DNA from 2 places in the Psychrosphaera sp. 1_MG-2023 genome. Region 2 is predicted to be linked to the other one. Evidence: predicted binding sites of a transcription regulator. Region 2 holds the regulator's gene; the other holds the start of a gene.
The links. Region 2 encodes LexA, which represses DNA repair genes until DNA is damaged. Its sites were predicted from a motif close to TACTGTATNNNNATACAGTA; they were not measured.

Region 1 (16,446 bases), on a different contig from region 2:
TAAGTTATTCCCAACACAAGACGACATCAATCAGCTTAATTTGTATGAGTCAGTAAACAATGAGTTAATTAGAATTAACCAACTCATGTCGACTTATATTGCAGATTCTGAACTAAGCAAATTTAATCAAACAGAAGCGGGTAAACCGTTTGAGTTTTCAGCGGATAATGTTGAAATTTTGACAAAGTCTTTCGAGATTAATCGCGAGTCAAATGGTGCGTTTGATGTAACGGTTGGGCCTATTGTAAATTTGTGGGGCTTTGGTCCTAATGGCCGAATTGAAACTCGCCCAAGCGACGCAGATATTGCAAACGTTAAACATTTTGTCGGCATAGACAAAGTTTCGCTGACAGGTAATGTGGCAGTTAAAAAGCATAAAGACGTTTATGTTGATTTTTCATCAATTGCTAAAGGTTTTGCTGTTGATAAAATTGCTGAATATTTAGAGCGAAATAACATTACCAATTACTTAGTGGAAATTGGTGGTGAAATGCGTCTTTCAGGCCATAAACCGTCAGGAGAATTATGGACGGTAGCGGTCGAAAAACCGGTGACAAATAGACGCGAAGCTCAGTTGATATTTAGTCCAGGCAATATTGGTATGGCTACGTCTGGTGATTATCGTAATTATTTTGAAGAGAATGGTACTCGATTCTCACATACGATTAACCCAGAGACTGCAGCACCAATAACGCATAAGTTAGCTTCGGTAACCGTATTACATAGTTCTGCGGCAAGTGCAGACGCTTACGCTACGGCTATTAATGTTTTAGGTCCCGTTAGCGGTGTTGAATTTGCAGAGAAAAATGGTATCGCGGCTTACTTTCTAATTAAAACGGATAATGGATTTGCCGAAGTTTTGTCGACGGAATTTAAAAAGTTGATTGGTAAAGGCTAACAGAATGTTAAAAGTATTTTTATTGACGTTTGCGCTGCTTTTGATTGTGTTTATCGCTATGTCGGTAGGCTATTGGATCAAGCAGAAAACAATTGCAGGCAGTTGTGGTGGTTTAGGTGCGTTAGGAATTGCTAAGGCATGTAATTGTGACAACCCTTGTGATAAGCGACTTGAACGTCAGAGATTGGCGCGAGAAGAAAAAGAGCAAGCTTGGAAAGATAACCAAATTATTTAATGAAAAGCGCCGAAAAGGCGCTTTTTTATTGGTTTAACGCAATGGTTGTGAAATTAGTTCAGTATAGAAGTGATTTAAGCTGTTGACGTCAGTTGTCCTGTTTCAAACGCCTGTTTAAAATGTTTCCGGCATAAGCTCATATATTTATCATTTCCGCCAATTTCTACTTGATCCCCTGAAGAAACCACGTGCCCATCTTCACCATACCTAACCACCATATTGGCCTTTTTGCCACAATGACAAATTGTTTTTAGCTCGACAAGCTTGTCAGCCCACGATAGTAAGTATTTACTACCTTCAAATAACTCACCTTGGAAGTCTGTTCGAATTCCATAACACATAACGGGGACGTTTAGTTTATCGACAACATCGGTAAGTTGTTGTACCTGATTTTTTGAAAGGAATTGAGACTCGTCGACCAACACACAGTGCAATGCTCTATTTTCTTTGATTTTAGATATCTGCTGAAATAAATCGGTGTCGCTGTTAAAAATATCGGCAGGTTGGCTTAAGCCAATTCGAGAACTCACAACGCCTGTTGCGGTGCGGTCATCTATTGCAGCAGTAAAAATGGCACTGTACATTCCTCTTTCAACATAATTGTAAGCTGATTGTAACAAAGACGTCGATTTTCCAGCGTTCATTGTAGAGTAGTAGAAGTATAGTTGCGCCATGTTTTTAATATTCTCGATAAAAAGTGTTCTTCGCCGTCATGGGAGTTTACCTACTAACTGCTCGGAAATAAATTATTTGATTGGTAGCCTAAAACCACTTTGGTCACTTTAGTTTTTGCGGTCAATTCGACTTGTTGAAATGAAATGTATTTTTGCTCTTGGGCATGACCTCTTTGCATACGTATGGATGACCAAAAATTCAGTTCTTCTGTCGACTGCTATAAGAAATACGGTAAATTACCGTATGAATTTAACAAGAGCACAGTAAATGTTGAGTATCCAAAAGAAGTTGTCTGCACCGTTTTATATGTTGTTAAGCTTGCCATCCACAGCTATGGGGTTTGCACTATCTGTTCAAATTTCAGCATTGAGTTGGTTGCTGAGCACACAATATGGCCTCGATATTCATGAAATTGGTATTGTTTGGGCCGCCGGTCCAATAGCCGGTATTTTAGGTCAAGTTATTGTTGGCTTTATTAGTGATAAAGTTTGGTTTTGGAATGGCAGACGAAGACCATTTATCATTATTGGCGGCGTATTAGCGTCACTATCTCTATTAGCCTTACCGAATATCGGCATCATAAACGAGTCTTTGGGTCATGTTGGCTTAATGGCCGTTGCTATAGCCGTTGCTCTATCCCTCGACTTGTCTATAAACGTTAGCTTTAACCCTACACGATCAATAATTGCTGACGTTACTCCAGCAGGGGAGCAGCGCACATTAGGTTATACTTGGATGCAAACCATCTCCGGAACCTTTGGCGTACTAGCCTATGTTATCGGCGGATTTTGGAACAATTTTCTACTTATTTACTTTGGTGCTGCACTCGTCCTGCTATTTTCAGTTATACCCGCATTGTTTATCGAAGAGCCTAAAGTACTTGAAGGTGAGAACAAAGAAGCGGATGTAAAATTTTCTTGGTATGAAGTACTTAGCGATATAAAGCCACTTTGGGGCTTTTTAGTTTATTCAATTTACGCCAGTGTTTTACATTTAACTGGTTTTGAAGTTAAGCACTATTATTTCGAAATATTGGCCTTGCTCATCACCTTGTATTTCGTATTTGAAACACTATCGAAAAATGAAAACGACTTTTCTGAATCTGACGCTAAGCACTTAGGATTCAAAAAGGTATTGGCGGCACACTCATTCTCATGGATTGGAATTCAAACGATGTTTGTTTTTTGCTATGCGTTTTTGCAAGAAAAAATGTCGACGCTCACTACGGAGGAATTAGGCCAAACAATTTCGTACAGCTTTGCCATTTTAAACGCCGTAGCTGCACTATTACCCGCTTTGGTTTTAGGACCCTTAGCCATTAAGTTTGGGCGTATTCAAGTCCATGCCTATGCATTATTGGTGACCGCAGTTGCGTACGCTTTGATCGCATTTTTTGCAACGACACCGATGATCATGTATCTCTTCATGGCGTTAGCTGGCATTGGTTGGTCTGCAGTTGTAAGTTTACCCTTTGCGATTATGTCAGAGCGTGTCGAAAACGCTAAGATGGGCTTGTACATGGGGTTATTTAATTTGTCTGTGGTTTTACCGCAACTTGTGGTTTCGTTGGGGGTGAGTCTATTCCTAAATAAAGCAGATGATAAAAGCATGGTCTTTGTGGTCTGCGCGATTTCAATGACGATCTCGGCAGTCTCGTGGTTAATGATCAAAGAGAAGCCAGTGCCCGATGTCAACGCGAACTAAATAGGTTAATTTGTTGTAATAAAAGGATAATTAAATGGATTTTTTGACGGGACTAAAGATCCATTTATTCATATGAACTAATAATCTGTCTATTATTTATCCTTTATTCTAAAATAGGGCTTTTGTTTTATAATAGTTATGCTATTATACGTCGCGCTACAGATGCAGTATTTATTTTGTTATCCGCTTTAGTTACACCAGTAAACCCGTTTTTTAATATTATATTGAATTCAGTTTTACCCAAGGCACTATCAATTAAGTAATTTCTTTAGCTCGACCGGTCAGAAATGACCATTCAATTTAATATTTAAAAAGGTAAGATTATTATGTCTACTACTACTGGCACAGTAAAATGGTTTAACGAAGAGAAAGGTTTCGGATTTTTAACTCAAGAAGGCGGCGGTAAAGATGTATTCGTACATTTCCGTGCTATTGCTTCTGAAGGTTTCAAAACTTTGACTGAAGGTCAATCTGTTCAATTCACTATTGAACAAGGCCAAAAAGGTCCTCAAGCATCAAACGTTGTTGTTATCTAATTTTAGATTTTTCTAAAAATAGTTAATAATTGAAAGGTCGAGTAAATTTTTACTTGGCCTTTTGTTTTATAGAGTGTTATAAAACCACTCAAGATTGTGTTTACCCCAAAGTTCTTCTTTTCTGTATAACTTTTTAATGCATTGATTTGACATTAAAAACGTATTGTCTTTATTGAACTCGTAAAATAATCCGAATTAGTCATGCTTGTAATTTTTCACAGAATAATTTTGTGCGGAATTTACTTAGTCATGTTTCTGTAATAATTGGTGGCTAAACTGGCCGCTGTTTTTTAATAATATAATAAGAAATTAAATTTATGTCATATACCTATAACGGTGAGCAATTAACAATTGTGCAACCACTACATTCAATTTCAGTTAACAACAACAAAGTTGTGTTTTCTGATCAGTCAGGCCCTAAACATTTAACGTTGGCCAATACCAAAGAAGCAAAACGCTTTTTAAACTGGTTAGTTCAAGAGCGATCTTAACTAACCGGCTGTACGGTATTACTCTCGTTTACTGTTATTAACTCTCACTCATATCCTTCAAAAATTTTCGTTCAAATTAATTCTCAACGGCTTTACTAAACAAGCTGATTGGCTTGCAGTTCATTCCAAATAAATTTCGCGATAATGTGCCTTAAACTTATTCGTTTTAATCGTTGTTTAAATAACGATACGAATAAGTAGGTTACCTTAGTCGTTTTTCAACTTCTTAATTGCAAACTTATCAATCTAGATTAAAAAACTGCACTTTGACTGTTTGTTTATACAGTGATATTTTGTAGCTATGGGCCAGTGAGCATTAAATTTAAACAGACAATATTCTAAATATGAGCATCAACCGAAAAATTATTCATGTCGATATGGATGCGTTTTATGTCAGTGTCGAGATAAGAGATAACCCGGCTTTAGTGGGGTTGCCTGTTGCAGTTGGTGGAAATTCTGATAGGCGAGGTGTCATAGCCACGTGCAACTATGAGGCACGAAAATTCGGTGTACGGTCTGCCATGGCAACTGCAATGGCCCTCAAAAAGTGTCCTAATTTAGTGATAGTTCCGGGCCGGATGGCTGAATATAAAGAAGTTAGCCGTCAAATTAGAGAGATATTCGAGTATTACACCCCACTAATTGAACCTTTATCATTGGATGAAGCGTATTTAGATGTTTCCGATTGTACGGAGTTTCAAGGTTCCGCAACCCTCATTGCCCAGCAAATAAGACGTGATATCTTTTATAAAACGGGTTTAACCGCTTCCGCTGGTATTGCACCGGTCAAGTTTCTTGCAAAGGTCGCGAGCGATGAGAATAAACCAAACGGACAGTTTGTAATTACGCCGGACCAAGTAGTTGAATTTGTTAAAACCATGCCGCTAGAGAAAATATCGGGTGTAGGCAAAGTTACATTAAAAAAATTACACGACGCTGGGCTCTTTGTCGGGGAAGATGTCAGAAACTCTAAAGAAGTGTTTTTATCTCAATTGCTTGGAAGTTACGGCGCCGTTTTATGGGCACGTTGTCAAGGCATTGATAACCGAGGGGTAGAGACTGAACGAGTTCGAAAATCCGTTGGTGTTGAGCGGACTTTCAGTGAAGATATTAAGGATCTATCTGTATTGAAGCAGATAATGCATGAAAAACTCATACCTGAACTTAAAAAGCGTGCCCAAAGCTATTTAGACAAGCGACATATTGGCAAGTTAGGCGTTAAGTTAAAGTTTAATGACTTTGTTGTCACAACTAAAGAGCAAAAACATAATCAATTTGATGTAGCGACGTTTGAATCGCTTTTAGTGGAGGCGTTAAGTCGTGGCGAGGGACGAGCCGTTAGACTATTGGGTGTTCATATTGGACTAGAAGATTCGGTGGTCGACGCTATTGAACAGCTTAGCTTATTTGGCTAATGGCCTTAGCTGCTTAATCCAACGTTGTTCTATACCTGGCAATTGCCACAATTCCAATCAAGACAATAAACCCGATTAACGCGTAAAACTCATTCGCGAGATGGGAAAAATCCGCCGCTTTTAGCATAACTCCCCTGACAATCCGCAAAAAATGCGTTAAAGGTAACATTTCACCGATAAGTTGAGCCCACTGTGGCATTCCTCTAAACGGGAACATAAATCCTGACAACAGCAGTGACGGTAAAAAGAAGAAGAACGTCATCTGCATTGCCTGCATTTGTGTTGTTGCGATTGTTGAAAACGTAAAACCTAAACATAAGTTAGCCAACAGAAAAATAAGGATTGCGGAGTTAAGGATCATAAAACTCCCTAGGAAGGGCACTTCAAATAAGAAACTGGCGGCGGATAAAATGATGGCGGTCTGTATGAGTCCAATGAGGACATAGGGAGCAATTTTTCCAACCATAACCTCAAATGGCTTAACCGGCATAGCTAAAATATTTTCCAAATTGCCTTTTTCCCGTTCTCGTGTCATTGCCATAGAGGTGATCATGACAGAAGTCATAGTTAAAATAACACCGAGCAATCCTGGTACGATGTTGTACTGAGTAATGCCTTGAGGGTTGTATTTTGGGTGAATAATTACATCGACATTTGGTTTAGTAGACTTCAGAAAGTTTAAAGAGCCGACAAAATCATGATTCAATGCTTTGCTAACAATTGCAGACGCTTTGGCAATCGCATTCGATGAAGCTGCAGGATCAGAAGCATCTGCAGATATTAACAATTGAGGCATTTCCTGGCGGACCAGTTTTTTTGTAAAGTCTGCTGGGATCACAAGTAAAAACGTAATTTCACCTTTTAAGAATAAGTCATCAGCTTGTTGGTAGTTACTCACTGCAGTAACAACATCAAAATATTCGGATAATTTAAAGCCCTCAACAATGGTTCTAGAATGTTGGTCTGGTGCTTCTATAAATACCGCTGTTGGCAAACCTTTTGGATCATTGTTGATGGCAAAACCGAACAATATTAATTGCATTATTGGAACACCGACCATCATCGCAAATGTCATTCTGTCGCGGCGCATTTGGATCATCTCTTTAGACAATATCGCCCAAATCCGAAATAAACTGTTCATTGGTAGTCTCGCTTATCATTGCCTACAGATGTCATAAGTGAAATAAACACGTCTTCTAAACTAGGGGTGATTTTTTGCCAATCTAGTGAGTCGAATGGCGCTCGTTTTATAACGTTTTCGATTGCTACTGTATTTGTGCTACTAATATGCAGGGCGGCTCCAAAGTATGAAACGTTTTCAATGTCATCTTCCGCTTTTAGCGCCGAGGCAAATTGCCTAACACCTTTATTGATCGAAACGTACGTTGTTAAGTTAGAGGCCGCAATGACATCTCGAACCGTTCCCTGCGTGATAAGTTTACCGTGGGCAAGATAGGCAATCTGGTCGCATCGTTCAGCTTCGTCCATGTAATGCGTCGAAACTAAAATGGTGATCCCTTGATTTGTCAGCTCATGAATTTGGTCCCAAAATTCTCGACGGGCCTTAGGATCCACGCCCGCTGTTGGTTCATCAAGCAGCAATAATTTAGGATTATGCATGGTCACAGCGGCAAGTGCTAAACGTTGCTTCCACCCGCCAGAAAGATCACCTGCTAGCTGGTGTTGTCTTTGAGTTAAATCTAGCCTTGCTATTACGTCATCAACTTTGGCTTTACGATTTGGCAGGTTGTACATTCGAGATACAAAATCTAGGTTTTCTCGAATTGATAAATCTTCCCAGAACGAAAATTTCTGAGTCATATAACCGGTTTGTAATTTTATCTTTTCAGCTTCGGTTATGATGTCTAGACCTAAACAGGTTCCTGAACCTTGAGTTGGTGTTAATAGCCCACATAACATTCTGATAGTCGTTGTTTTACCTGACCCATTAGGCCCGAGAAAGCCCCACACCTGGCCTTTTGGAATTTGTAATGCGACGTCATCAACCACGCGAGTTTTACCAAACTCTTTGACTAATGATTTAACATCAACCGCAAAGTCATTCATGGAAACTCACATCCACTGGTTGTCCAATATGTAGCTTAGTGGCGGGCGCTAATTGTGCCTCAACCATAAATACCAATGAGCTTCGAGAGCTTTGGTTATACAAAACCGGCGGTGTAAACTCTGGCTCCTGTGCAATAAACTGGACTTTTGCTTTATGGGTTTGAGTATCGTTATCTAGATTGATATCGACATATTGACCTACTTTCACGCGACTCAGTTGGCTTTGTTCGACATAAAACCTGACTTTTTGGGAATCGTTAATTAATACTGAAACAATTGGTTGCCCTTGTTTAACATACTCACCATGTCGCTGAAAAACTTGCTCTACAACACCGCTGTTTTTAGCGCTCAATATTCGTTTTGAATGTAACCATTGGGCCTTTTGGAGCTCAATTTTTGCTACCTCAAGTTGTTGCTCATGACTCGTAATAACAGCGGGTCGTGCTGCCATTTTCATAACGTTTATTGTGTGATTGAGTGACGAAACGTTTGCAGCAAGTTGCAGTTGATAGGACTTAGATGTTTCCAATTCAGTTTCAGAAACTAGGTTTTTACGATGCAAATTTTCTAAACGTAGGTATTCACTTTTCGCTAAATCAAGCGCCAGTTGTTTTTGTTCCAATAAGTTTTGTTGTGCTAATAACTCTTCTTCCCGCGCACCACTTTGTATGTCTTCGAGTTGTGCTGCCGTCGACGCCAGTTGTTTTTCCGCCTGGGCAATTGCAAGACGCTGATATTCATCATCGAGTTGAGCAATGATAGAGTCCGGGCTGACGGTATCGCCTTCTTTTACTGATAAGTTTATTATCCATCCAGGTTCCGGAGCGGAAACGTAAAAGTAATTACCTTCTATATAACCGGTGTACGCTGATACAGGCGGTTGCTTAGAACAAGCGGCGAGAAATAAATAAAGCAGGAAAAATATACACTTAACGCTTTTGTTTGTGTTCATTCTGTTATCCCTAAAGCTTTGTAAATTATCAATTGATGTTGTTTTAATAATACGTCAACGGCCAGTGGCGGAGAGTTTTCAGCTTCGGATAAGACTTTCCAAACGACGGCAAAAATGACAGGTGCAACGATGAGTTTTGCGGTAAGTGCTGCATCGTCAATATTAACTTCACCTCGTTCTTTTCCGGCTTGTAATACTATGGTGATAGTAGACAGAACTTGGTCAATGATATTTTGTTTATAGGTTTTTATCACATCAGGAAAATCAAAGGCGTCACTGATCAAAACTTTAATTAACTTTGGTAATGGAGAATCAATAATAACTTTGGGGATAAACTCAAATAATTGGTCGAGAGCTTCTTTTACACTATTGTGGTTTGTCATTAATGATTGGATTTGTTGCGCCTTATGCATAGCAATATGCTCAACAGCGGATTCAAAAAGCGCTTTTTTTGAACTAAAATAAAGATATAGGGTGCCTTTTGATATTCCGCAGCGAATGGCGATATCTTCCATTTTTGTCGCTTTAAGGCCTTTTAAATAAAACTCGTCCAAAGCAGCAAATACAATTTGCTCTTTTCTTTGTTCTTTTTCGATTTCAGAAATTGCACGTTTCATTTTTATCGCTAGGTTATTCAAAGATGACATTATGCATTCGATTAGGCTACCTAAAGGAGTAATTTCAATCAGCAGGTGATAATGGGTTAGATCAGGATCTTTATTTAGATAATAAATAACTGACCAGTAAGTTATTTAATCTAGTAAACAATATTAAAATTGGCAAACTTGATTTACAACTTCGGTAAGTTCGAAATATATCTAGACCGTCATTGACTTGCAATTCACCTATGTTTATCAATACTCTAGCGATATAAAAAATAATAGAGTAATGCCGTATGTCTTATCCAAAACCTATCTTAATATCAGAATTACAAACTGCACTTAGTGATCCAAGTTGGGATTCAGTTGTAATCATCGCGCCACAATTTGACGCAGAGTTACCTGACAACATCCAAACTGTAATTCAACAACACGCTAAATTTGATCAACGTATAGGCAATAGCGTTGTGACTATTGTGACGCAAGAGATAGCCCCAAAACGCTTAGTTCTTGCGCCTACTGGTCAATTAACACGTTATTTTGATGACGTAAGACGCTATTTTGATGCTGCAAAATTGGCAGCAGTTGAAGTGATTAAGATGGGGTCGGTGAAACCATTACTTGTTGTTTTATCAGATAAAAGTGAGACTTATAAAAATGCCACTACGGTAAGCTATCTTGGGTTTAGTCAGGCCTTATGGCAGCCGTTAGAGGCGAGAGAATATCATGGTGAAAGTATCGAGCCCGTCCAGACCATTGGCTTAGTCGGAGGTGATATAGACGTAAACCTTGCTGCAGCTATCGAAAGTGGCAAGTACATAGCCCGAGATCTTTGTGGAACCGAACCTGAACGCATGGCACCGCCTCAGTTTGCGCAATATTGTGTCGACTCGTTTGCTAACAGCAATGTTAAGGTTAGTGTAGTCGATGATATGGCCGTGATTGAACGCGATTATCCATTAATGTGGGCCGTAGCACGTGCTTCGGTTGAAGTAGAAAGACATCAACCTCGAGTCATCCGATTGGAATATATACCTGAGGGTGAAATCACTAAAACCTTAATGTTGGTGGGTAAAGGGATTGTCTATGACACCGGCGGCGCTGATTTAAAAACCGGCGGACATATGGCGGGTATGAGCCGCGACAAAGGTGGTGCAGCAGCGGTTGCTGGGTTTATGAAGTCAGTTGCAGAACTTGCACCTAAAGGCGTTAAAGTGGTTGCAGAACTTGCTGCGGTGCGCAACAGTATTGGTGCAGAAGCATTTGTATCAGATGAAATTATTACCGGTCATTCTGGTGTTCGAGTTCGTATTGGCAACACTGATGCGGAAGGCCGTTTAGCTATGGCGGATTTATTGTCTAGATTTAAAGATGAAGCGCTTACTGAAGTTAACCCTATTTTATTTACCGTCGCGACTCTCACAGGCCATGCCGCTAGGGCTGTAGGGCCATATACCGCGTTAGTTGAAAACGGTGTGGCATATAAAATGGGATTAGGTGAGAACATGGTTAAACAGGGGGACTTGATTGGTGACCCATGTGAAACCAGTCGGTCTCGCAGAGAAGATTATGATTTTGTTCAGCCTAGAACCAAAGCAGACGATTTGCTGTCATCAAACAATGGACCGTCAGCAGTAACAGCCCGTGGTCATCAATTTCCGATGGCATTTTTAGCACTTGTCGCTGGGTTAGAGCAGCACGATGTGAACTCAACTCAACCTATGCCTTATATTCATATCGATATCGCCGGTAGCGGTGTTGAGAATGGTGATTGGCAACATGGTAAACCTACGGCTGCGCCAGTAGCTGCTTTATTATCTTCGTTTTTGTAATATCTGATGGCCATCTAAGTTAATTTATTTAGATGGCCCTTCTCACTATTTGCTTTCCCTAAGGTGCTGAGAATATAAGATATTTTAAATTGTACTTCACAATTTTATTGTTGAGACTATAGTAGTATTCAATAGCGATTAACGCACTAAAGTGACTACAATGAAAAAAATCATCGCATTATTGGCTGGACTCAATTTAATCTCGTTCGCTGTATGTTCGAATTCTCGTTTTGACGATGTCGAAGTCACTGCAACTCAAGTTGTTGGTAATGTATTTGTATTGACAGGTACAGGTGGCAATATCGGTATTTTAACGGGCTCAGATGGCATCTTAATGGTGGATGATCAATTTGAACCACTTGCCCATAAGATAGAAAAAGCAATTAAAGTGGCAAGCCCTAATTCCCCCAATAAAGTAACCTACGTTGTAAATACTCACTATCACGGTGATCACACTGGTAGTAACGTCTATTTTTCTAAGTCAGCCAGTATATTAGCTCACGAGAATGTTAGAAAGCGGATGTCGGTAAAGCAAAAAGGGCCGGGATTGCCGGTGATAACTTATTCTGACGGCGTTAAATTATATGTAAATGACGACCGGGTTCATGTTAAACATTTAAGTTCAGGTCATACCGATGGTGACTCCGTAGTTTATTTTGAAAAGCATAATGTCTGGCATTTGGGTGATATGCTGTTTGAATCTCGTTTTCCTTATATCGATCTTAAAAGTGGTGGCTCAGTCCAAGGTTATATTCAAAATCTCGAAACACTTTTGGCGCAAATTGACGACACCGCTAAAGTTATTCCCGGACATGGTAATTTAACTGACAGAGTCGGTGTAAAAAATCTAAAAGACATGATAGTGGCGACTTTCGCAGAAGTGTCGGAAATGAAGTCGAGAGGGATGACATTAGCCCAAGTAATTGAACAAGGGTTAGATCAAAAGTGGCAAGCGTGGAGTTGGTCATTTATTAATGAAGAACGCTGGATAACTACATTATATGAGTAATAAGCTGTTTTTTAATGGCAAGTTTTAAAAGGTGCCTTACACTTGTTGTAATCGGCTAACATTTAAATAAAATTAGGGTGATGGACTTCCTTAAATGCGTTTACAACAAAAATCACTTTTAGTCACGCTACCGCTGATACTGATCCCCACGATTATTTTGGGATGGTTGTCTTTTCATTATACAAAAGACGCACAGGTACAAATTGAAAACGCCAAACTTCAAGCCGACGTAACGTATCGTTCCAACGCGATGCAAAACTACATTAATAACGCCAAGTCAGCTTTACAATTTATCTCGTCGTCTGGCGATATTAAAATGTTGCGGACACGTGTTGTTCGAGATTTACCTTATAGCCTTGCCCAAGAATTTATTGTCGAAAGTTTTGAAACATTTGCAACCGCTTATCCCGATACCGAATCTATAGTGTTATTCACCAAAGATTTAGAGCCCATATTTGGTTACGCGAATCCTGCAATACAATTGAATATTGACGACGTACGACTAACATTGTCGGATCAGGTATGGCGTCTAATATCAAAGCAAAATGAAGCTCCTAAAATTGAAATTCAACTACCTTTGATCGCTACCGGTGAAGATATTGAAGACGGAGATGCACATTGGGGCTATGTTCAATTAATTCTAAAACCAAGTTGGTTGGAGTTATTTGATTTACCAAAAGACAAAACCTCTAGCAGTTTTATCGTTAGTGATTTACAGGGTAAGTTGTTGTTTACATACCCTTATAACAATGTCGGCACGACGTTGCCTCGTCAGTTATTTGAGCGACTCTTAGACTCAGCACGAAAACTGCAATCTTCAGATATAAACGATGGTAGCCAGAAAGTGTTTTTCACTGGCAAAATCATGGATGCGCGCTACCTGCTGCTTTACGGCATGAGTGAATCGAATGTTCGCCACCATGAATCGAATATCACATTATTAACGGTGATGATTGTCCTTATTTCAGTCGTCATCGCCCCAATGCTGTTATTTTATGTTTTTTCGAGGCATGTCATACAACCAATCGAAAAGTTAGCAAATGCGAAACAACAAGTCGCACAGGGGATGTTGGATGTGAAGCTCGAAGTGCCTAATAATGATGAGTTAGGTGAGCTGTTTGCCGCGTTTAATGTCATGGTTAGGCAGTTAGTTGTTTATCGTGAAAACGAACGCGAAAGCCGTCTACGCTTAGAATATAAAGTAAAAGAACGTACCGAAGAGCTAGAGAAAACAAACTATGCTTTAGCAAATTCTAATCGTGATCTAGAGGTTGCTAAGCAAATATCAGAACAGGCCAATGATTTAAAGAGTGCATTTGTTGCTAATATTAGCCATGAGATTCGTACCCCACTGACTGCAATTTTGGGCTTTACCGAACAGGTTATTGCAGACATGCCAAGTTCTAAATACCAAATGGATTTACTCACTAGAGTTTTAAAAAGCGGTAAACATTTGTTGGCTTTGATAAATGACATATTGGATCTGTCTAAAATAGAGTCTGAAAAACTGGAGCTTGAGGTTTCAGAGTTTGACATGTTTGAATTGTTTAACGATGTGATCTCCATTTTGTCGTCACAGGCTGCAGATAAAGACTTAGAGTTTCAATTTAATCAGCACTTCCCGCTCCCGCGCCTTGTTCGAACTGACGCCACAAGGTTACGACAAGTTTTGTTGAACCTAGCAAGCAACGCGATAAAGTTCACAGCCGAAGGTTTCATCCATATCGATGTTCGTTATATTCAACAAACAAAACTAATAGAAGTGACAGTTAGTGATAGTGGAATTGGTATGAGCGCGGACGTTCAGCAACGTATCTTTACACCATTTGTGCAAGCCGATGTGAGCATTTCTCGACGGTTCGGCGGCACTGGTCTTGGCTTAGTTATTTCTAAAAGTTTAACTCATTTACTTGGTGGTGATATTCGGGTCTTTAGCGAAGAAGAAAAAGGCAGTGAGTTTGTTATGAACTTTGCGTTATCTTTGGATAATGACGAGTTTGAAACGCCTCTTATCAATAATCTCGAAGAGCTTGCTGAGGTAACACCGAGTTGTGATTTGCACGAAAATAAACCAAAAGCAAATGCCGGTACGTCTGAGAAAATGGTGGGGCGTGTTCTTGTTGCCGAGGATGTTGAAGACAACCAATACTTGTTTGGATTACTTTTGCAATCGGTTAATGTTGATTTTGTTATGGTTGAAAATGGTGAACAGGCTGTTGAAAAAGCCCTAATCGAAGATTTCGACCTAATCTTAATGGACATGCAAATGCCAATAATGGGAGGCATTGAAGCGACACAACTGTTAAGACAAGCTGGCGTCGACACCCCTGTTTACGCGCTCACAGCAAATGTGATGCGCGAAGATATAGACCGGCACCTGAAAGCGGGTTGTAATGGCACAATTGCGAAACCAGTTGAAAAACAAGAGTTCTTCAAAGTTCTGCAGCGACACTTAGCAGCAGATAGGGAAACCGAGCCAGAGTTTGTGCTCCCAGAAGCACAAATGAAATCATTACGTGAAAACTATTTAACACAACTCGTTAGTCAATGCTCTTTGATTAAGACATTAATCCATGACCAAGATTTGGCCGGTTTAAGGTCTGAATTCCATAAAGTAAAAGGCGCTGCCGGCAGCTACGGTTTTGTGGAGCTAGGTGCAGCAGCCAGTGTTTGCGAAGTCACCGCGAAAGAACATTTAGCTCTAGATATTTGTGATTGGACTATACTAACTAATGAGTTTGGCGACTTTGTCCAATTGGTGGAAGCCGTGTTAGCAAATAATTCGGTGCAGTCTTAAGTTGATTAATATGAAGCAAGTGCAACAAGATATTTGGATTGCAGGGGCAGAGCGTTGTCCATCGCCTAATTTTAGCGAAAGAAAATGTCAGCCAAGTGCAATAAATGGGTATGTTGATCTGTTGGTAATCCACAATATCAGTTTGCCTCCAGCACGCACAGAGTCTGATTTTTATAATCGTTGTGTCGAGGAATTTTTTTGTAATAAACTGGATACGGAAGTTTATCCTACGTTGAAAGAACTTGATGGGATCTGTGTTTCGGCCCATTTATACATTCGTCGTGATGGCAGTATAGTGCAGTTTGTACCGCTTAATAAAAGTGCTTGGCATGCGGGCGTGAGTCAGCATAAAGGACGTGAAGCCTGTAATGACTTTTCGGTGGGGATTGAATTACAGGGAACCGACGTTTTACCATATACTGAACAGCAATATCACACTTTGATCCAAGTGACTCAAACAATCAGGGAAATCTTTACCAAAATTACAGTTGAAAATATTGTTGGTCACGTCCATATTGCACCGGATAGGAAAACAGATCCTGGGGCTAGCTTTGATTGGCAAAAATACAAAACTGAGCTGGTCCAAACTGAAACGAAATCAAATTTATAAATTGGCATTTTGCTAGTAGATACGGGACAAAAGATGACTTTAATATTATTGCTTTTGGTATTGGTAACTGAGCGAGTTGCACTACAAGGAACTAAATGGCATGTAACTCCTTATCTAACTTGGTATTTGGACAAACTATTGCCTAAGTTTTTCAGAAAAGACACAGAGTCACCTGCGATTTTACTTTTTGTTGCGCTCCCCGCTGTATCGATAGGCTTGCTGCTGTATTTTATTGATATTGGCTTAATAGAGTTTGCGGCTAATTTAGTTGTTTTAGCCGTGATCATCGGTAATACAGAAGTACGTGCGTTTTATCGTCAGTATTTGAATGCTGAAAATCGCAATGACGTTGAAGCGATGAATTTATTGCAATCAGAATTGTCTGAACAGGGGTTTGCAACAAATGTTCAGGCCACAACCAATACCTCCGACAGCGCCCCAGAAAATGCTGAACAGGAAGTTGTGCAAACCGAAGCGACTGAAGAGCTCGCCGAAACGGTTACTATCGTCCCTGAACCAAAGCCATTATCAGAAAGCCTCATTTGGTGTAATTTTAAATATTACGCAGCTCCTATTTTTTACTTTGTTATCTTTGGTCTTCCCGGCATCGTTTTTTACGCCACCGC
Region 2 (16,446 bases):
CAAAGTTCATTTCTTGGATTGCGGAAGAGAAATCTAGGGGCAAATTTTGATTAATTGAAAATTCTTTTGAAAATACTTTGCAACGTTTTAATGGCGAAGAAATACAGCGATTTATATCAAGTCCATAAGTGGAAGTACGCATTTGTTGCAATCCCACTACTGACAGCGGAATGTCTGTATGCCCTGCCAACTGGCCTTTGCCGGTTAATTCACCATGCCGTAAAAAATAAAAGTAACAGGTTTTCAAAATCATTCCGACGAACTTTTGTTCGTTTTTCAACCTTATATTCCAGCTAGATTGAACTAAGTCGATAAACAAATCCAACTTTTTTGGATTAAAAGTGTGCTGTTTTATGCTTTTAATGGTAGAATCCCGCGGCTTTTTTTAACCAATCCATTTTGAGAAGATAGAGTACGATATGGCTGACTTATCTAAATACAGAAACATAGGTATCTTCGCTCACGTTGATGCTGGTAAAACCACAACAACTGAGCGTATTTTAAAATTAACTGGTCAAATTCATAAGACCGGTGAAGTACATGACGGTGAGTCTACGACTGACTTCATGGAACAGGAAGCTGAGCGCGGTATTACTATCCAATCAGCAGCAGTAAGTTGTTTTTGGAAAGACCACCGTTTTAACGTTATCGATACTCCAGGACACGTTGACTTCACAGTTGAAGTATATCGTTCTCTTAAAGTATTGGACGGCGGTATTGGTGTATTCTGTGGTTCTGGTGGTGTTGAACCACAATCAGAAACTAACTGGCGCTACGCGAATGACTCAGAAGTTGCACGTATTATCTTCGTAAACAAATTAGACCGTTTAGGTGCTGACTTTTACCGCGTTGTTAAACAAACTAAAGACGTACTTGGTGCTAACCCACTAGTTATGGTACTTCCAATCGGTATCGAAGACGATTTCACTGGTGTTGTTGACTTGCTTACACGCAAAGCTTACGTTTGGGATGACACTGGTCTTCCTGAAAACTACGAAGTAACTGATGTTCCTGCGGACATGGTTGACAAAGTAGAAGAGTACCGTGAAGCGTTAATCGAAACTGCTTTAGAGCAAGACGATGACCTTTTCGAAGCATACTTAGAAGAAGGCACAGAGCCTTCAATGGAAGACATCAAGCGTTGTATCCGTAAAGGTACTCGTACAATGGATTTCTTCCCAACATACTGTGGTTCTGCATTTAAAAACAAAGGTGTTCAATTAGTTCTTGACGCTGTTGTTGATTACTTGCCTTCACCTACAGAAGTTGATCCTCAGCCACTAACTGACGAAGAAGGCGAACCTACTGGTCGTCACGCTATCGTTTCTGCTGATGAATCTTTCAAAGCGTTAGCATTCAAAATCATGGATGACCGTTTTGGTGCCCTTACGTTCGTACGTATCTATTCAGGTAAACTGAACAAAGGTGATACGATCATGAATGCTGCTACAGGTAAAACTGAGCGTGTTGGCCGTATGGTTGAGATGCAAGCAGATGACCGTAAAGAACTTACTTCAGCACAAGCGGGCGACATCATCGCTATCGTTGGTATGAAAAGTAACGTTCAAACTGGTCACACATTATGTGATCCTAAAGACCCAATCATCCTAGAAGCAATGGTATTCCCTGAGCCAGTAATCTCAATCTCTGTTAAGCCTAAAGATAAAGGTTCAACTGAGAAAATGGGTATTGCCATCGGTAAAATGGTTGCTGAAGATCCAACATTCCGCGTTGAAACTGACCAAGATTCTGGCGAAACAATCCTATCTGGTATGGGTGAGCTTCACTTAGACATCAAAGTTGATATCTTAAAACGTACTTACGGTGTTGAATTAGAAGTTGGTGAACCTCAAGTTGCATACCGTGAAACTATCACGCAAGCAGTTGAAGATTCATACACGCATAAGAAACAATCTGGTGGTTCTGGTCAATTCGGTAAAATTGATTACCGTATCAAGCCTGGCGAACCTGGTTCTGGCTTCACGTTTGCATCAACTGTTGTTGGTGGTAACGTACCAAAAGAATTCTTCCCGGCTATCGAGAAAGGTTTTGCTGGTATGATGGAAAATGGTGTTCTTGCTGGATTCCCTGTACTTGACGTTGAAATCGAACTATACGATGGTGGCTTCCACGCAGTCGATTCATCTGCAGTAGCATTTGAATTAGCAGCACGTGGCGCATTCCGTCAGTCAATTCCAAAAGCAGGTGCACAACTACTTGAACCAGTAATGTTAGTAGACGTGTTCACTCCTGAAGATCACGTTGGTGATGTTATCGGTGACCTTAGTCGTCGTCGTGGCATGATCGCTGGTCAAGAAGCGGGCGCGACTGGCGTACGTATTAAAGCTGATGTACCACTTTCAGAAATGTTTGGTTATATCGGGTCATTACGTACTATGACTTCAGGCCGTGGTCAATTCTCTATGGAATTCAAAAACTACATGCCTTGTCCTAGCAGTGTTGCAGAAGAAGTTATTGCTGCCGCTAAAGAAGCTAAAAAATCTAAATAAGTTTTTAACTAAATTTATTGTAAAAACCGCTGATTATTCAGCGGTTTTTTTATGCCTGTAAATCAACAAAATACGTCTAGAAGGAACAACAAAGCAGCCTCAGCCTTAAGTTCACAATATTAAATTTTTCTAATATAAGACATTCCCCTATTGTGAAAGTCCGACATTATTACTATTGTTACCAATACTTATTGTATGAAAATTAGAAGACCCTATTATCAGCATGTATTCCTACGTTGCCCGCCAACCTATCGTTGATAAACATAATAATTTATATGCCTATGAATTATTGTTTCGAGATACTGAAAACAACACATTTCCAAAAATACACCCCGACACGGCGACAACAACACTTATTGCAGAAAATGAACTCACTATGGGTTTGCAGAAAGTAACAGACAATAAATTAGCCTTTGTAAATTTCCCCACCGATACGCTAATTAATAACTTTCCAGATTTTATCGACCCAAGTACGGTTATTATAGAAATCCTTGAGGATGTAGAAGTCTCCGACAAATTAATCTCAGTGTTAGAAACACTCAGTAAAAAAGGTTATGTCTTTGCACTAGACGACTTTGACTTTGATGAAAAATGGTTACCTATTGTGCCATTTGCCCAAATAGTCAAAGTCGACATTCAGCTGGTAAGCCTTCTACAATGTATGAAGCAAATTAGACGTGAAGAATATAAACATGTTATTTGGTTAGCGGAAAAGGTTGAGACAGAAAAACAGTTTGCTCAATATTTGTCACTCGGCTTCACCTATTTTCAAGGATACTATTTTTCTCCTCCTGAGATGCTCAAGAAAAACAAAGTAAGCCTATCGCAAAACCTAGTTGTCGAGTTGATTAGCCTAGTGAGCGAACCTAAATTAAATTACAACACACTAGAACAACTATTCTTAAAAGACATAACGCTAACGTATAAATTACTGCGCTTTTTAAACAATGCAAACAAGCAACTTGAGAAAGAAATAGAAAGTGTCCGACACGCCCTTATATATTTAGGTGAGCACGAAGTTAAAAAATATTTATCATTGCTGTTAATCGCAAATTTGGCGTCGGATAAAAATAGCGATTTAGTACTAAAGTCGCTTCAACGAGCTAAATTTTGTGAAATAGTTCTGACTAATGCAACGGATAATAAATTTGATGACAGAGCGTTCTTAGCGGGTATGTTGTCGCAGATAGATTTAATCTTAGGATACCCACTCGATGACGTTTTACAACTCATTCCATTGCACCCAGAAATAAAAGCGGCATTGGTAAAAATAGAATGTCGCCGCTCAATTGCGCTCCAAATCGCTAAAGCAAAAGAGCAAAATAACGAAGAACTTGTGGTCAAATACGCCGAACAATTAGACGCACCAATGGAAAAAGTTGACGCTGCTTATGCGTTTGCGCTGGATTGGTCTAAAACTATCATTTAATGCTCTGATTTGCTTTGTGGTACACTCCGCCCCGTACCACATTTCTAATTAAAGAGGCCCTGATTTTGAGCGAAGTCATATCCAAACGTCTAAACAAATATATAAGCGAATCTGGCTTTTGTTCTAGACGTGAAGCCGACAAGTTAATCGAGCAAAATCGCGTAAAAATTAACGAACAAATTCCCGAGCTCGGCACAAAAGTTTTGCCAGGAGATACTGTAACAGTTGATGGTAAATTGATTAAAGCGAGTGCCGAAAATAAATCGGATAGGATCTATATTGCCTACAATAAACCAATTGGCATTACCTGTACGACTGAAAAACATGTTAGGGGCAATATCGTAGACGCGATCAATCACAAGCAACGTATTTTCCCAATCGGTCGCCTCGATAAACCTTCCGAAGGGCTCATATTTTTAACCTCTGATGGCGATATTGTTAATAAAATTCTTCGTGCCGAAAACGCCCATGAAAAAGAATATGTAGTTACTGTTAGCACCCCATTAAACGACCGATTTAAATCTCGAATGGAAAAAGGCATCCCAATCTTAGGTACCGTAACTAAACCTTGTAAAGTTAAGCTTATTGGGCCAAAGCAATTTTCAATTATTTTAACTCAAGGACTCAATCGACAAATTCGCCGCATGTGTGAATATTTGGGATATGACGTTACGAAATTAAAACGCACACGAATAATGAATGTATCGTTAAAAGGGTTAGCTGTAGGACAATGGCGTGAATTGTCCAAAAATGAAATGGCGACAATAAATAACGCAGTGCAGGGCTCATCCAAAACAGCCGACTAAACCATACAAATATTGGCTTAAATAAACCACTAATTTTGGCATTTTTGCCAGATAGTGGTTTATTAAACCAAACGCAACGTTTCTTTTTTATAGAGATATATTTTAAACCTTTAAAATCATATAGTTAAAACATGGCCTCGATTTTGATTGTTATAGCTTAATAACGTTAAAATTAGGACCGTTTAAAAATATGAAAAAGCTATTCGTTAAATTCACTATCCTTGCACTGTTTACTACTGCGATCTCAGCCTGTGTCATTCATGTTGGGGGCAACAAAGGCCAAAAAGCCAACGTGCAATTAACTGAAAAACTCGAGCTTGATGCCACAGGATTACGTAATTTTGAAATCGAAGCGGGTGCCGGCGACCTTACTATTAGAGGTATTGAGGGACAAACCAACATTATTGTTGAAGCTTCAATCTTCACAACAAAACAAAAAGATTATCAACTCACACTAAGAAAAAACGGTAAATCCGCTGAGCTAGTTGCAAAACATGACGGTAGTTCTGGTTACTGGATTGGCTCTTCACCGCGTATACATTTACAAATAACCATGCCACTTGAACTCGCTTTAACTATCGATGATGGTTCTGGGGATATTTCTATATCAAACGTCACCAACGGTATTGCGATTGACGACGGCTCTGGAAACATTTTGCTCAATCAAGTTGCCAAAGACATTGTCATCGATGATGGTTCTGGTGACATCGTCGTTAAAAACGCACACGGAAATGTTTGGATTGACGACGGCTCAGGTGAACTCTATATCGCCAATATTAAAGGTAACGTGGACATTGAAGACGGCTCTGGCGACCTAACAGTAACTCAAATATCGGGTTTGGTGACAATTGACGATGGTTCTGGCGACATCTCAATAAATACCGCTGGCGGCTTAACGATTATCGAATCGGGTTCTGGCGGATTGGCTATTTCTGGTATCAAAGGGAACGTCTCAATTGACGACTAATGGGGTATAAAATGAAAAAGCTTCTTTATACAATCACAGGTGGTTTGTTGGTGTTCTTAGGTTTGATATTTGTCATTGTCCCTGGGCCGTCGCTGTTGCTACTGATCCCAGGCTTGTATCTACTTAGCTTTGAATACCCAGCGGCAAAGGTTTGGCTAAAACGATGTCAAAAGATGTTGAGTAAGAGTGCCCGTTGGCTTGATGCTCAAATAAGCAAACGCCGCCGTTCCCATTAATTCAGCTGCAAAACGCCCGACCCTGTTGGGCGTTTTGGATTTTGCTATTCCTATTCCTATTCCTATTCCTATTCCTATTCCTATTCCTATTCCTATTCCTAAACAATCACAATGCCACCGCAACATTGTTAAAAAAATACACATCTCAAATTAAAACCTAAACAAATTCAGTGTCAGCTTTCAATTTTCCTCATCGTTAAGTACTCTTAGGTCAATAAAAGATAGGCATATTCGAACCATGTGATTTTATCTCGCATTCGCCGTGCCATTATATCTACGACTTTGACTTCAAGGGATCTGCAGATAAATGAAGCGCTTAAGAAAACAAAAAAATGCGATTGCGATTGGGTTAATCATCACCTTTTTGGCTTTAGGACTAATAAACCCGCAAAACAAACTACTGCAGGAAAACATTTCAAAAATCGAAGGCATTATTTATGACCTAAGGCTCAACGCCACTCTACCGGATACCCCAAGAAAAAGTAGCCACAATATCTTTATTGTCGACATTGACGAAAAGGCGTTAGAAGAAGTTGGTCGCTGGCCATGGAGCCGTGCCACTGTAGGCCAAATGGTTGAACAACTCAAAGAAGCTGGGGTCGTTGTTGTCGGATTCGACGTCGTATTTTCTGAACCAGAAATAAATCCGGTGGATACCTTAATCGACGCTGACGCTTTAAGTCACCTCTCAAAATCTAAACTCGCTGAATTAAGGCTTAAACTCGACGCCGATACGCAGTTTGCACAAACCATAGCGGACTATGACGTTGTTTTAGGTGGTCTGCTACAAGATGACAAGTCAGTTGACGTAGGTACGCTTAAACCGTCTCCTATTGTCATGTTGGATCCTAAAGCCGTTCGAATATCTAGTATGCACTTTGCCGGAAAAGTTGCGAATGTTGAGGTCCTCCAAGAAGCGGCAATCTCGCAGGGCTTTTTCAATTCTGTCCCAGATGTCGACGGAGCAATTCGCCGAGCCGCTTTAGTGTTTGAACATAATGGCGTGTTATACCCTTCCTTATCTATAGAAATAGCTCGCGTATATGAGCTCGCCGATGAAGTCTTTGTTGAGACTAAACCATCTGAGGCATTTGAAGGAGCTCATGATATTTCAGCCATCAAATTTGGCACTAAACGACGGATAAAAACTGACTCATTTGGTCGAGTATTAATTCCTTATCGTGGGGGACGAAAATCTTTCCCATATTATTCTGCTACTGACATATTACATGGACGCATCGCCCCTGAATTACTCGAAGGTGGCGTTGCGTTAGTGGGCACATCGGCTGTTGGCATTGCCGATTTACGAGAGACCTCAGTCGGTATTCAATACCCAGGGGTTGAAGTACACGCCAATGTGGTTGAGGGTTTGCTTAATCCCGAGCTGTTTAAGTACCGTCCGGTATTTTGGGAAGGTGCCGTAGCAGCGCAAATTGTTATTTGGGGGCTGATTTTATCATTCGTCTTACCCTTCGTCGGGCCTATGTCGATGGCGGTTTGGGGACTTGTTTCCATCGCAAGCATCGTTGGGTTTAATTTCTATCTCTGGCAAGTTGAACAAATGGACCTCCCCATAATCCATGCATTAATAGTGTCCATCGGGATTTCAATATTTAATATTGCAAAGGGCTTCTTTAGTGAAAATGCAAACAAACAACGGATCAAATCGATGTTTGACCAATATGTACCACCAGCGCATATAGACCAAATGTTAAGTGATCCATCAAGCGCATCATTAAAAGGTGAAAGAAGAGAAATGTCGGTGCTGTTTTCAGATATCCGCAGCTTTACCAGCATCTCTGAAAAACTCTCCGCTAATGATTTAAAAGACATGTTAAATGAATACTTTTCTCCAATTACCAAGAGCATATTTGAGCATGAAGGTACAATCGACAAATACGTTGGTGACATGGTTATGGCCTTTTGGGGGGCCCCTATCGACAACCCTAGACATGCTGAGTTATCGGTCATCGGTGGCTTTGACATGTTAAAAATCACCGCCTACTTACGGGAAGAGTTTGCGAAAAAAGACTGGCCGGCTGTGCGCGTTGGTATTGGGATAAATACCGGTGAAATGAACGTCGGTGACATGGGATCAGAATATCGTCGGGCATATACGGTGCTTGGCGACGCAGTGAATTTAGGTGCTCGTCTTGAAGGGTTAACAAAGTTTTATGGTTTGGAGTTTCTTGTTAGTGAATTCACCCGAGCGCAATGCCCTAATATCGCATTTAGGCCCGTGGACAAAGTAAAAGTAAAAGGTAAAGATTTGGCCGTCGCCATCTTTGAGCCCGTTTGCATGTTAGACGATTTGGACGATGTCACTAAAGTGGAAATCACCGATTTAGAATCGGCTTATCAAGACTACCTTGAGCAAAACTGGGACAGTGCGGATCAAAAGTACACCACTTTGCTAGAGCAGTTCCCAGAACGATACCTTTACAAAATGTATTTGGAACGCATTGAACAGCTCAGGCATGAAGACTTAGCAAGTGATTGGGATGGCTCGTTTACTCACACTTCGAAATAGCTCGAAATGCTCGAAATAGAGTGAACGACCAGAGCATTCGTTATTGGGCATTGTTAGATTTTAAAGCAATGCCCGTTTCAACTATGTATTTTGAAATTCAACCCAAACAAAATAAAAGTACTGAGGTTATAACCCTGTTTCTTTACCCTTAGCGTCTGGCATTGCCGTCATTGCATCTAATTCGTCAAACTTTTCCAATAGCGATTGAGCAAATTCGAAAAAGCTCATTTTGCCTTTACCGTCACTATTAGAGGCTTCATTACCCGAAGAATCTGGTAAGTCGACCTGTTCAAGTATTGAGCTTATCAATTGTTGCGGATGAGTAAAATGCTCCTTGGCAATGGTCAGGCTACGAGCTAACTCAGACGCAAATTTACCAATCGGTTTTAACTCGCTTAATACACTCGGTTTAAGTATTTCTTGTTCTGGTTGATAAGCCTGTATTGCTTTAACACTTCTTACTCGAGTCATGGAGAATGCAAAGGAACTGATCTCGTTTGAATCAAATCCCATATTCATCGCTTTCTCAAATGCCTTGTTTACATCACCACCATAAAAGTCAGTCGCTAAATCATTAACGCTATTTAGAATATCGTTTATCGCTTTTAACTCGTCATCGTCGAGTTCACCGGTTACTGAAAACGCAAAGTTGTTTTCTTCTAAACTATCCGCTGACAAATAATTAAGCTGAGATTCGCCGAACTGTGTTTTTGTTGAGCCACTCGCTGACTCTGCCTGATAGGCCATTAATGAAGATGCGTTGATCGTAACGACATCTCCATCTTTTGTTTGCAATTCAAAACTAAAATCTCGAGCTTCACCCACTTGAACAGCGCTGTACTCAGCGAGCGTCTTACCAATATTTTGTCTTACTTCAGACTTAGAAGCTTTAGCAACAACGTCATTACTGCTAACAGCGCTATTGGCCAAGTCATTTACGTCGTTGTCAGAATTTTCAACTGCTGTTTCTGGTAGATACTTTTCTTTTAAAAGTTCTAATCCTGCAAGCACCTTTTCTTTGGTTAACGATATATCTTCATCAACTTCGGGGCTTAACAAGTTCATATCTTTTAGAACATCGTTGGCTTCGTCGTATCCCTTCTCAAAACCTTCTAAAGCAGCTTTTAATCTTGACTCGAGTTGCTCAGAAGTTGCGCCATCGGCCACATCATGTTTCAACCGCAATTCAACAAACTTTAAGATATTGTTTGCCGCAAGATTAGCTCGTTCTTCGCGTTCTTTAACTTCGAGTTCTTCTAAAGATGAATTTGCCGAAGGAAATTTTGCCTGCAGCGAGTCTTCAAGTCGACGATGAACCGTTTGCTGAAACATCGAAAAGCTTTTTTTATCGCTACTATTGTATTGATAGAATGTAATTTGTTCGTGTGCTTTCACACCTGTCGAACTAGATTCTTCCATTGACCTTGTTTTGTTATTTGACGAACTCGGCCCTAAGTTACTCATCAAATTTGTGTCTAATCTAATCATATAAATTTCTACCTATATCTACCCAAGATTGTTATCGGCCATAACCCCCATTAGTTAACATTTTTTATTATATCTTTTTTGTATAAATAACGAACAAAAACATATATCCCAAAAACATATTGTTTTCCAGCTAGTTAGACTGATGTTTTGTCTTAAAAAAATAATAAAGAATAAAAATTATTAATTAACAATAGACCCTAATGGGTATTTTGAGTCGTTTTAATCTAGTTTAGCTTTAGTTAAAAAGACTCAACTTTAATTCAATGTTTGAATTAAAGTTGAGTCTGTGGCCTTATCTATGCAACTTAATAAGCTCAATACTGTGGAATTAATGGAACTTGACCAGCTCAAAACCTACCTAATCAATAAGCCTGAAACAATAGAGACATTTCCATTTGGAGACGACGTTTCTGTCTATAAGGTCAAAAACAAAATGTTTGCATTGCTCGCATGGCGTGACGACCAATTAATGTTAAATCTAAAGTGTGATCCGGACGAATCGATAATGCTTCGAGAAATTTTTCCAACTATTAAACCGGGCTACCACATGAATAAAAAACATTGGATTTCTATTTATTTTGAAGACCCCATTCCAAAAGGCGAAATAGAACGATTGATAGATAACTCTTTTATGCTCGTCGTAAATAAAATGGCTAAAAAAGATCAATCGTCTATTTTATTACATTTATAATGTACTGAACCTTCACGTTCAATATATTGTGCCGTACCGCTCTTTATGAATAATCGCGAACGATTTTCGTCTCATCGCCCTCGTGCTAGCACATCATTTTTTAATTGGAGTGGTTCTACATATTGGCCTTTTTTGTCAGTCATTCTCAAAAATTCATTGTAAAAAAGGTGCCATATAGGCAAAGTATCGGCGACGTGAAATATTTACCGCGAAGTGATATAACACACTGTAAAACATCATCTTATATGGAATAAGACAACAAGGAGAATTCCGTGGCTTTTGATTATGGCTCTATAGATCTCGGTCTAAAAAACCCCTTTAAATTAGAGGGCAAAATCACTGCTCTAAGAGGAATTATTCAAACTATCGTTGGGATAAGTTTACTTGTCATCGCGTCGGGCTCAGTTAAAGAAGACCCTCGTATCGGCTGGATATTAATGATATTTGGTATGATCTCGCTTGGACTAGGTATCAAAATATTAGCATCTGGTATTTATAGTACATTACGTTATTTTGTCGGCAGAAATCACCCCACATCTCTTGCATATAATTTTAGTAAGTCAGAAACATCTACAGCGCAAGAAGAAAAAAATGATGTTGCATATAATGCTAAAACATTAGAAGAAATGCTGGTTGGTCGAAAAAACAGCACCTTCGTTGAACCCGTCGGTTTTCTATCTCGTCTTTTACATAGCTTAATTCCAAAATTATTATTTTTACCTTTTCCTATACGAAATATGGCCCAGCGTTTATTTGGTTCGTGGGTAAGTACCTTAGTAGCATTACTATCCTATGGTCTAATCGCATTTGTTTCTTTAGCCGGGTTTGCCGGTGAAGCAGGTGAATTGGCATTCCCTATTTATAGCACCCTATTAATGTTTTATATCCTATTTTCATGGCGTTCTGCTGGTAAACCAATCCAACGTGATGCAGAAACTCAGATTGAAGCATTAGGCTCAGGTACACTAGCCAAAATCATTTCGTTGTCATTTGTCTTTCCTATCATCATTGGCCTTCTTGTTTCTTGGTTAATGGCACAAGGTAACCTAAACAAAGTGGATATAGATAATGCACTGACTCAATTGCCTGACTTTAATGCTGCGCTTTATCTTGTTGCGACTATCGTTTTAGCACTTATTTGCAGTGCCTTAATTTTTATTATGATCAAAGCTCGTCTAGGTAACTCTAATCCGGTAGCTGAAGTATCAGAACTTCGTGAAAATTGGCAGGAATCGGTACACCCTGAGGAAATTTTTATTAACCTCGATAACTTAGTCATGGCGAACCGCCGTTATAAAGAAGTGCCAAACCGAGTTTACAAGGAACTTGAACCACAACTGCAGGAACAAGTTGATGGTAAAGGTGGCTTTAAAGGCGAAATGATCCAAGAGATACAGCCGAAATTTAAGCCTTTGTCATTAGGTAAAACCTTTCAAACTGCTCGTCTAGTTTCACTTATTTGTGGTAATGCACTTTATTTAATAGCCATTGCTTTTACTGTGCTATTTGCTTATTCCGCAATCGATATCATTCACTTTATCGACACGGTTAATATTGGCAACATTGAGCAAATAATAAATTCTGACCATCTATTGGAATTTAGTACGTTATTAATCGCAAGTTTTCACATCTTGCTTATTGGCTTTTTACTGCGTGCATTTGCAAGGCTACTGACCAATTGTGCTCATTTGTTCTATGCTGAAATGCAATTCGAGTCTCTGTTGGTCTACTTCAAGTGCGAAGGGACCTTTACTGAATCTAAAATTTCTACTGGTACTGGTATCCACGATAGCACTCGCTCTGAAAATACTTTGGTTCGAAGCAGTATTACGCCATGGATTATCGTTTCCCGCATCGTCTCTACTACATTTGCTGCGACTGGTATGAAAAACCTGGAGCATCCAAGACATATCATGGAGCTACATAAAGATAATGAGCAATTAGCCGCCATTAAAGCGGATGTCATTTCGTTCTTAAAAGACCGTGAATCTATAGCTTCAATTACCAGTGAACGAGATTTGGGGAATGCATCACAACTTTATCAGCTAAACCAGCAAACTAGAGCAAATCCAACATCAACGGCAGCGTTAGAACAAGATGAAGAAGCCGCGGGGTATTTGCGTCAAGAAGAGGATCTTAATCCGACCGACAAAGGATAATTAATCTCTCATGAGCTATCTTTGAAAAATCAAAAAAATACTATTTTTTGATTTTTCAATTATCCGTTCCCATTACCGAGTTTATGTTTATATCATCAAAATAACTGCACAATCCGCTGTTGATACACCGCGATTCCACCATCAGTTATGGCCAATAAATGAGATCAAGCATTTTTCTGGAATAGACCATGATGTATTAAACAAACTCGAAAAAATGGGTTACAACTTGGTAGAAGGCGCTTTTGGCGATCTACAAATTGTGATTAAGCAAGGTAATAAACTGCAAGCAGCTTCTGAAACTAACAAATTTAATCGAGGCGTAGCTAAAGTACTAGAGCAATAAATACGTAAACTCATCGTTTATTTAAAATCTGTTTACTTTACCTAACCTACAACGTGCGTTTAATTATTAGCGCACGTTGATTTTATCTCACTTAAAACTCTTCTAGAAATGACAACAACTAGCTTTTTTCTGAGCACACATCAAACACCGAACACCTGAACTAAAAAAGGCTCAACAATAATTGAACCCCAACGGTCATTATATGACCTAAAGTCATTTACAAAAGTGACCCCAAGTCACCACATCACTACACAACCAATTTCATCATTGTCGTAGCGATTTAATAGCCATTATTGCTCTGCAGATTTGCGCCGGCTTAATGCTAAGATCCTAGTCGACAAGCACTCATTTTTTTAATGACCTTAATTAGTGCATTGTGTCTGCAGTATCTTAAAGTCATACATCGTTAGGTTAAATTGAAATTGCCACAAAACTTAACGGTTACATTCCCATTATATTGAACAAAATTCACAGACAATCAAAGACCTAAAAAAGCAAAGCTAGTCACACAATAAGCAAACTAAAATAAATTGATTTAGGGGGCTTGCATCAGATAATTTCTCGGCTAATATTCTGACTAAATGGAGTGCAAATTATTATTTAGTAAAATTGGTTTTGAGGTAAAAACATCTATGTCAGAATTTCATGGTTTTATGCAGTCTAGTGAGTTTTACGACGACAAAAACTTTCCAAAAGGGTTTAAGCGATCTGGAGATTTTACAATAGCGGAATCCGAGATATTGTCATCTTTAGGTTCTAGGTTAGCGCAACTTAAACAGAAAAAAGTTGCAGCAGAAACCGACGCAGAAAAGCACTTTTTGGAAATGTGTGAACACAACTTGCTACCAGAAAGTGTTGTTGAGCGTGTTTGGGCCAAGTATGAAAATATCATTACTACGGGTAAACCCAAATATACGTTAACGGCAAAAGCGGAAGATGTGGAAGACGATCCGGATGTCGACGATGACGATTTATAAAGATGTAAATGACTAAGCAAACTGGACAGCTGCTTAGACTAAACTCCAACGTAGCCTAATTTAATCATTAGTGTAGGTATTGTGATCACGAATCTGCACAAACAAAAAATCGCTGAACATCTTGTATTCAGCGATCTTTCACAGAGTAACTAAACCTAATATCACCCATATCCACCAAAAAAGACTAACGGAGTACAGTTAGAATTTCGGCGCTAAGAATCTCCTAGCTTGTCGTCAGAAAATTACATCAACGACGAATTTCTTATTACGCCTACGGCTAACCCTTCAATTGCAAAGTCTTGGTAGTTCAAATCCACTTTAATAGGCGAAAACTCTTTGTTTTCTGCATGCAAGATAACTTGGCTACCGTTGCGTTCTAACCTTTTAACTGTCACATCTTCTTCTACGCGAGCAACAACGACCTGTCCGTCGCGAGCAGTTTGAGTTTTATGGACCGCCAAAAAGTCACCATCCATTATGCCGATATCGCGCATACTTTCACCCTCAACCTTCAATAAAAAGTCAGCGGCAGGGTTAAACATAGTTGGATCGACATTTATGTGGCTGTCCACGTGTTCCATCGCCAGTATTGGCGAACCCGCAGCAACTTTACCTATAACCGGTAGGCCAGTTTCCATCTGCGAAATATCTTCAGTCAAACGAATACCGCGGGATGTACCTGGCAATATTTCAATAAAGCCCTTTTTAGCTAGCGCTTTTAAATGGTCTTCCGCCGCATTGGCAGAACGAAATCCTAGTCTTGTGGCAATTTCGGCTCGTGTTGGTGGCATACCAGTATTCACGATGCTTTGTTTAATTAAGTCTAATATTTGAGCTTGTCGTTCTGTTAACGGGCGCATAAGTCTGTTTTTCCATACAGTAATGATAACTGTCAGTATATACAGTCATTTATAAACTGCAAATAGAAAAACTAAATTCATTTGTAGGATTTACGAACCGATTTGCTAAAATCAACCTCGTCTTTTTGAAAATCATTAATTAAGCGAAAAAATGTCTATTATTGCATCTGTATTTTATTGGTTAACTCGACCATTTATTCGTACCAAAGTTGTTATCGATTATTCACTCGATTTATCGACGTTGAGTCAGAATCAACAGATAAGTTATGTGTTAACCACCGATTCATTTACTGACAAACTTGCGTTTGAGCAGGCATGTCGTGAACATAACTTAGCCTCGCCGTTTTCGAAACTTAAAATTCAGTTTAAGAGTTTTAACCGTACTTTTGGTGTTAAACCAATTAAGTCGATATTCAAAAATGAAAAAACACATATGCGGGATACGCTAGCAGAAGGTCAAAAAATTCTGCAGCAAGTTGAATTAAGCCAACAAGATGTCCTTTTTGTTCCAGTAATGATTTGTTGGGGTCGCTCGCCAGGGGTTGAACGCAAAGCAACCGATGACCAAAACAAAATTGGTATTTGGGATCTGGTAGCTGCAACGATTCAAGCCACGCCACTTCGAAAGTTTTTTATCGTATTATTTTCAGGTCGCCACAATTTTGTGCGAATTAGTAAGCCAGTATCCCTGCAAAAAATGGTCGCCAATCACGGTACTTCTGTGGATGCAGCTCATAAACTAATGCGTGTTGCGCGTATTCATTTCGAACGTCAGCGTTTAGTTGCAACAGGCCCTAAAATCATGGCTCGTCAGGCATTTTTTAACAGTATGCTGGCAAGTCCTGCGTTGAAAAGAGCGCTGCAAGATGAAATGAAAACCAAAGACATCTCTTTGGTTGAAGCGAAAAAGAACGCAAACAAACTGCTACACGAAATCGCAGGTGATTATAACGAGACTTACGTCCGATTCTTCTCACGAATATTAACTTGGGTTTGGAACAAGATTTATAACGGCATACGTGTCCATAATTCTGACGAGTTACGTGAGTTGGCGCAAAAAGGCCACGAGATTGTTTATGTTCCTTGCCACCGCAGTCATATGGATTACTTATTGTTAACCTATGTAATCTATCATCAAGGGCTTGTTCCGCCTCACATTGCGGCGGGTATTAACCTCAACTTTTGGCCTGCAGGGCCTATATTTAGAAAAGCCGGCGCATTCTTTTTAAGACGCAGCTTTAAGGGCAACAAGTTATATTCGGCCGTATTTCGTGAGTACCTTAGCCAGCTGTTTATTAAAGGTTACCCAGTCAAATATTACACTGAAGGTGGGCGTTCTCGTACGGGTCGTTTGTTACCCCCCAAAACAGGTATGTTGGCGATGACAATCCAAGCCATGTTACGTGGTATAGACCGACCTATTACGCTTGTCCCTGTTTACATTGGCTAT

Region 1: the regulator LexA is predicted to act here: its motif matches at 4,808-4,827, upstream of dinB (DNA polymerase IV).

The regions. Positions count from the first base shown of each region.
Region 1 covers NZ_JAUORW010000002.1:233,433-249,878, forward strand. Annotated here, with positions in the region: gene Q4575_RS02605 (FAD:protein FMN transferase) at 1-898, shown strand, start outside; gene nqrM ((Na+)-NQR maturation NqrM) at 903-1,133, shown strand; gene Q4575_RS02615 (thymidine kinase) at 1,208-1,807, opposite strand; gene Q4575_RS02620 (MFS transporter) at 2,076-3,512, shown strand; gene Q4575_RS02625 (cold-shock protein) at 3,836-4,048, shown strand; gene Q4575_RS02630 (hypothetical protein) at 4,366-4,539, shown strand; gene dinB (DNA polymerase IV) at 4,884-5,954, shown strand; gene Q4575_RS02640 (ABC transporter permease) at 5,968-7,095, opposite strand; gene Q4575_RS02645 (ABC transporter ATP-binding protein) at 7,092-8,021, opposite strand; gene Q4575_RS02650 (HlyD family secretion protein) at 8,014-8,973, opposite strand; gene Q4575_RS02655 (TetR/AcrR family transcriptional regulator) at 8,970-9,590, opposite strand; gene Q4575_RS02660 (leucyl aminopeptidase family protein) at 9,869-11,404, shown strand; gene Q4575_RS02665 (MBL fold metallo-hydrolase) at 11,565-12,413, shown strand; gene Q4575_RS02670 (ATP-binding protein) at 12,508-15,210, shown strand; gene ampD (1,6-anhydro-N-acetylmuramyl-L-alanine amidase AmpD) at 15,221-15,820, shown strand; gene ampE (regulatory signaling modulator protein AmpE) at 15,854-16,446, shown strand, end outside.
Region 2 covers NZ_JAUORW010000017.1:25,580-42,025, reverse strand. Annotated here, with positions in the region: gene Q4575_RS15550 (histidine phosphatase family protein) at 1-247, opposite strand, end outside; gene fusA (elongation factor G) at 420-2,510, shown strand; gene Q4575_RS15540 (EAL and HDOD domain-containing protein) at 2,734-3,939, shown strand; gene rluF (23S rRNA pseudouridine(2604) synthase RluF) at 4,005-4,745, shown strand; gene Q4575_RS15530 (hypothetical protein) at 4,936-5,712, shown strand; gene Q4575_RS15525 (PGPGW domain-containing protein) at 5,724-5,948, shown strand; gene Q4575_RS15520 (CHASE2 domain-containing protein) at 6,256-8,478, shown strand; gene Q4575_RS15515 (DUF5610 domain-containing protein) at 8,605-9,966, opposite strand; gene Q4575_RS15510 (MmcQ/YjbR family DNA-binding protein) at 10,265-10,657, shown strand; gene Q4575_RS15505 (hypothetical protein) at 10,930-12,816, shown strand; gene Q4575_RS15500 (gamma-glutamyltransferase) at 12,845-13,159, shown strand; gene maoP (DUF413 domain-containing protein) at 13,792-14,136, shown strand; gene lexA (transcriptional repressor LexA) at 14,379-14,996, opposite strand; gene plsB (glycerol-3-phosphate 1-O-acyltransferase PlsB) at 15,148-16,446, shown strand, end outside.